2 regions of the Peribacillus sp. R9-11 genome follow, and region 2 is predicted to be linked to the other one. Evidence: riboswitches for the same ligand, from Rfam matches in the RefSeq annotation. Region 2 holds a riboswitch; the other holds the start of a gene.
What was found. A riboswitch is a leader RNA that binds a small molecule or an ion and turns the genes downstream of it on or off. The one in region 2 is predicted to bind cyclic di-AMP.
Positions count from the first base shown of each region.

Region 1: it holds a riboswitch for cyclic di-AMP, as region 2 does, so the genes downstream of both, RE409_RS01425 (cation:dicarboxylate symporter family transporter) here and RE409_RS30485 (TrkH family potassium uptake protein) in region 2, are expected to answer to the same signal.

Region 1 covers NZ_CP133763.1:282,706-285,908, reverse strand. The annotation lists gene RE409_RS01430 (class I SAM-dependent methyltransferase) at 1-408, shown strand, start outside; gene RE409_RS01425 (cation:dicarboxylate symporter family transporter) at 471-1,733, opposite strand; cyclic di-AMP (ydaO/yuaA leader) riboswitch at 1,906-2,053, opposite strand; gene RE409_RS01420 (efflux RND transporter periplasmic adaptor subunit) at 2,264-3,203, opposite strand, start outside.
Region 2 covers NZ_CP133767.1:8,677-11,879, forward strand. The annotation lists gene RE409_RS30480 (hypothetical protein) at 208-408, opposite strand; cyclic di-AMP (ydaO/yuaA leader) riboswitch at 710-852, shown strand; gene RE409_RS30485 (TrkH family potassium uptake protein) at 1,196-2,542, shown strand; gene RE409_RS30490 (potassium channel family protein) at 2,566-3,203, shown strand, end outside.

The sequences.
Region 1 (3,203 bases), on a different replicon from region 2:
GCAATCTTCACCTTTAATGGTTTAATGCAAATCCCTCAACGAAAAAACCGCATTCTAGCTTTAAAAGAAATTAACCGTGTTTTAGTATCTGATGGAATTTTCATTTTTACCACCCATGACCGTGACAAAAATGAAAATTACCTGAATTTTTGGGAGCAGGAAGAAATGATTTGGTGTGAAGGTAAACAGGATGACCGGCTATATGAGTTTGGTGATATATTCACTTCTGGAAAGACCCTACAAAAAGATACCTTTCTTCATATACCTAATCAACGGGAGGTCTTTGACAGTCTCAATGAAGCAGGTTTTACTTTCCTAGAAAGTTTTTACCGAAGTGAATTATTCCATGAAAGCGATGATGTCATCACTTTCTCATCAGATTGCCGCTTCTGGATTGTTCAAAAGTAAGAATTAGTTTTTCAAAATTCACAAAAAAAACCAGAGTGACATATCACTCTGGTTTTTTTATATTAAGAAACTTGTTCTAGTTTTTCATTATTGGCAGGAGGGTTGAATTGACCTTCCCATTTTGAGATAACAATTGCTGCAAGTGAATTACCAATAACGTTTACTACTGTACGGCCCATATCAAGAATACGGTCTATACCAGCAATAAATGCTAAACCTTCAATTGGAATACCAACTGTTCCTAATGTCGCTAAAAGAACTACGAAAGATACACCAGGTACACCTGCAATCCCCTTAGATGTGATCATTAACACTAACATTAGTGTAATTTGTTCATAAGCGCTTAAATCAATCCCATACATTTGAGCGATGAAGATAGCTGCTAACGCTTGATATAATGTAGAACCATCAAGGTTAAAAGAGTATCCTGTCGGAATAACAAACGTAGCAATATGTTTCGGACATCCCGCTTTCTCCATTTTTTCCATGATTCTCGGAAGAACTGCCTCAGAACTTGCTGTCGAGAACGCAAGAATTAATTCCTCTTTTAGAAGCTTAATCAACGTAAAGATATTGAACCCTACAAATTTTGCAATAAGACCCAGAACGACAATTACAAAGAAAATCATTGTTCCGTATACAGAAAGCGCTAACTTACCTAATGGAATTAAAGATTCCAAACCGAACTTGGAGATGGTCACACCGATTAGTGCAAATACCCCGATAGGAGCAAATTTCATGACCATATTAGTTAAGTAGAACATTCCTTCTGCTGCACCTTGGAAGAAACGGAATACAGGTTTACCTTTTTCACCGATAGCCGCAATACTAAGTCCAAACAAAACAGAGAAGAAAATGATTGCTAGCATATCGCCTTCTACCATAGCTTTAATTGGATTGGATGGCACAATGTGAACAATTGTATCCACAAAAGATTCATGCTGCTTAGTTTCTGCTGTATCAACATAGGTAGAAATATCAGTTTGTTCTAGATTGTTCATATTTACACCAGCACCAGGCTGGATAATATTCGCGGAAACTAGACCAACAGCAATCGCTATCATTGTTACCACCACAAAGTATGAAAGTGATTTAGCTCCTAGTTTACCTACTGCTTTTAAATCACCTACACCCGCAACTGCAACGATAAGACTTGACACAATGATTGGTACTACAATCATTTTAATCATTCGTAGGAAAATGTCTCCGAATGGTTGTAAAAAGTTTTGGGCTGTCGCATTACCATAAAAAATGGCACCAACAATAATCCCTAGAATTAAACCAATAAAAATTTGGCTAGCTAAACTTAATTTAAATTTCTTCATTTACTTTCCTCACCTTCCATAAAGTCTTTAAAGCAAAAACATTTTGTCTCGGTAAGGGAAACAAGATACTAATAGAAAGAAAGTAATTTTTCTTTTATTGAAAAACTCTATCTTTACGCCGAAAAAAAAGACACTTCATGTGTCGATTTCCTATAGGCGTGAATATTCACACATGTTCCCTTAAAGACGCTGACGAGGTTAGCTGTCGGGTTAGGAATTGGAAACACAAAAGCCCTTTCATTTCTGAATTCACCCCTAGCGAAAAAAATCCGCAAAAATGGGTCCCCCGTTCTTGTAATAAGATTAAGCGAATACTTAATAATAAAATATTATACTAAAAATGTTATTCTGTAAATATTTTTTCTTGTCCCTTTAAGAAAAAACCTTTGCAAATGTCTGAATATTCTGTATTAGTGACTATTTTACCTATAATAACACATTCTCTATTTTGCTTAATTTTGTTATATGGATATATAAATAACAATAAAACTGATTGATATATCCCCTCTCTCGAATAATGAAAAAATGGATTATTTTTCTAACATACCCAGTAATATATACCTCACCTTTTCCCGAGTGGTGAATTTTTTATAACTAGCAGATTTCACCTTCTCAAACTGAATTGGAGTAACAAAATAAGAATGATTTTTCACAATCCTATTCGGTTCTATTAGAATAACATCACCTACCGCCGGTCCCTTTATGAGTTCTTGCTTTCCTTCTGCTTTAAGCCCTTTTGTAATATAGTGTTTATCCACATAGCCTTTTTTAGTCAATTTGTAGACATGCGGCTTTTTTTTATGATGTACTGCCTCTACAGGGATAGAGGGTACACCCGCTTTCTCATTGGTTATTACAGTAAGATTGACTTTTGACCCTACCAACAAAGGTTTAGTTTCTTCATCTCCTGGCTCAATCAATGCCTGAAATGGAAATCTGTTATCTTTTTTTAGTGATGGCTCCTCTTCTGGATAAGAATGTATACGACCTATTGTTCCGTTCAACGCCTTTTTTAAATCAGGGGAACTTGCCTTTATAGTCATGCCCACTTCAGCTTTTTTCATCTCCTCTTCAGAGAAATCCCCTTCAATTGCCACATTTGTTGAAACAATGGATATAATGGGATTATTCAGGTTTTTATTGATGTTTTTTACAACACCATCAGCCTCACTCGCCGTCTCAACCGCGCCTTTTTGCTCCTCAATTGAACTTAATTGAGCATCCAGCATAACAACCTTTTCTTCCAAGCGGTTTTTTTCAAGTTCCAGCTTGTACATTTCTTGCTCAATATTACTTTCAATCAAGTCTGAAGAGGTAGTTGTTATATCAATATTTAAGCTCTTTTCTATCGAATTATCGATTACTGCTTTATTAGAATTACTTGTCAAACTTCCTTGATAAGCTTTCAACTTATCAATGTAATCATTAATCCCCACCATTTCACCCTCAGCGGCAGTTTTTTCCGCTTCT
Region 2 (3,203 bases):
AAAAAAAACTCATTCAATATAAATGAGTTTGAAAATATAACGTAATATGGATGTTAAGCTTCAGATTGCCTGATTAACGCAGGAATTTAAATAGTTGAAATACTGAAAAAGGACATAATGAGTGAATTATTATTCAATATGCTTGACCCTCTACTAACTTTTAATGTTCAATTATTTTCATGATCCAGTTAATAAGGACCTATGAATTCAGATGATATTACCTTTGAAAAAAAAATTTATCAATGGATTCTTTTTCTTATCTGTTATCCTTAACTCATTCATTATTATTTGATCCTCATGATCGGCTATCCATTTCCTTAGTGCATCTTTATCCTGGCATTGAGTTAAATACGTCTGTCCACCTTTACCTGTAGCGTTAACAACATATCTATTAAACGTCTTCTCCATACTTGCCCGCCTTTTTTATATAATGTATTAAAATTTCAAAATACGAATTCAATAAACTTTGAGATTTTCTGTATCTAATTCCAAAAGGAAATACCATATATTTATTTATTAGAAACATAAAATTACTGGATGTTATTTTTCAAATTTATCGAACCTATCATAATGTCCCAACTAATTTTTGTCAATAAGTTTTTAATATGTAAAAAAAACGTAAATTTTCTGTTTTGTTCTAGCAAATTTTTTTTACAATTTAGGGGTTTACAACTAGTAAATGATGGGAGTAGAATACGTTTATCAATTTAATGCATTTCGGCCTAAACTCAAGTAAATTGAGTACGGAGGAACCAATCATTTGGGGTTAATTCTGCCTTGCAGAAAGGATGAGATCAGCTCTTTCGCCATCCTACCCGTCAGCTAACTTCGTCGGCTAAAGCGAAGGAGGTCATAAGACCGCCTATTTCAGGGGCTTTTTTGTTTGCTTTTCTGTAACAAAATAGCAGCCAGATGTTATGTAGGTCTTTTTATTATGCTTTAAAAAAGGATTTTCCAAAGAGCATTACCTAAGCTTGATTAAGGATAATGAATACCTTTTTTCACAAATAAAAGGGCTTGTGCAGAATGGACGCATGTATAGCAAAAGGAACTTGGTCTATTGATTGTTTATCTAGATGGATGACGAATGGAATGCAGTACGAGCGAAATACTAACCCTATCACTCGATAATGGTTAGTTATCTGTGGATATATTACGTTTGTTAGTAGGTTGCTAATTCATTAACAGGGTAAGGATGATCAATTTGATAAAAGCAAAAGATTTGTTAGATCCACCAAAAATTCTTGTACTTGGCTTTGCCTTCCTGATACTTGTTGGAGCCTATTTATTAACCCTGCCGATTTCCACTGAAAATGGGAATGGTCTTTCTTTTCTAAATGCTTTATTTACCTCAACCTCTGCTACATGTGTAACAGGGCTTGTCGTAGTAGATACGGGAACCACTTTTACAACATTTGGAGAGTTGGTCATTTTATCACTCATTCAAATAGGCGGCTTGGGGTTTATGTCATTTGCGACGCTTTTCTTTTTCTTATTAGGCAAAAGAATTTCTTTAAAAGGCCGGTTAGTCTTGCAGGAGTCTTTAAATAATTTATCTATGGCAGGTGTAGTTAAGTTAGTAAAAAGGATTTTAATTTACACTGCCATTATTGAAATTTCAGGTGCCGTTATACTATCGATTCGCTTTTCTTTTGACATGCCAATAGGCAGAGCAATCTATTACGGCCTTTTTCATTCGATTTCCAATTTCAATAATGCGGGCTTTGACTTAATGGGAGGGTTTAGGAGCTTGACTACTTATGCATCAGATCCTTTCGTAACCCTTACAGTCGCTTCCCTGATCACATTAGGCGGTATAGGATTTATCGTGATGAATGAAATTTACGAATACCGTGATACCCATCGTTTGTCTGTACATACGAAGGTTGTACTGATGGCTAGCTTAATCCTTACAATTGGCGGGGCCATCTTAATCTTTATATTTGAATTTGGAAATGCCAAAACATTGCAGCCTTTATCTTTCATGGGGAAAACGTTGGCTTCTTTGTTTCAATCCGTTACTCCGAGAACAGCAGGTTCTAATACATTGAATATCCCTGATTTAACACAACCCACATTGCTGCTGATCATTTTCTTGATGTTTGTTGGGGCTTCACCGGGATCGACTGGCGGTGGGATTAAAACCACCACATTAGCGACGCTGATTGGAACGGTTTGGTCACAGATTAAAGGAAAAGAAGATGTGGTATTGTTTCGGTACCGCATTGTGAATGAAACGATATTTAAAGCATTATCCGTTACCTCCATCGGGGTATTTATCGTTTCAACCATCACCATTCTGCTGACTATTACAGAAACCGGAAGTGATTTCTTGACGGTTTTATTTGAAGCCACTTCAGCATTTGCTACCGTGGGTCTCTCAATGGGATTAACCCCTGAATTATCCCCCATTGGTCGGATGCTCATTATTTTCACAATGTTTGCGGGCCGGGTTGGACCTTTGACTTTTGCTTTTGCTATCGCAATGAGACGTAAACCAGATCCATTCCGCCGTCCAAAAGGCAAAATCATGATTGGTTAATCATTAATGAGGGAGTGTTAAAGATGGGAAAACGACAATATGCCGTTATCGGTTTAGGAAGATTCGGAACGAGTGTAGCTCATAGATTATATACAGCCGGACAAGAAGTCTTGGGTATTGATGTAAGCGAGGAAAGAGTCGAGAATGCAGAATTAAGTGTAACTCATGCAGTTATGGCTGATACTACCGAAGAAGAGGCACTAAAATCCATTGGAATCCGTAATTTTGATTGTGTCATCGTAGCCATCGGAAATGATATGCAGTCAAGCATTTTAACTACATTGCTTTTAAAGGAACTAGGAGTGAAAAAGGTAATAGCAAAAGCTCTAAATAAACATCACGGTCAAGTGCTCGCTAAAGTTGGTGCTGACTGGGTTATCTACCCTGAAAGAGATATGGGTGAACGGGTCGCTAATCAACTCCTATCACCCAACATGCTGAACTATATAGAACTCTCAAAAGAATACAATATCGAGGAAATCATTATACCCATAAGCATGACAGGAAAAAGTCTCAGAGAGCTTGATTTACGTGCGAAATATAATATCAGTGTTATTGCCATCGTGAGTAATGGAGAAATTATCATAGCTCCATCACCTGATCAGAATATCCTTGAAAAAGATATGCTTTTAGTGGTTGGTAATAAAGAAGATCTAGCCGT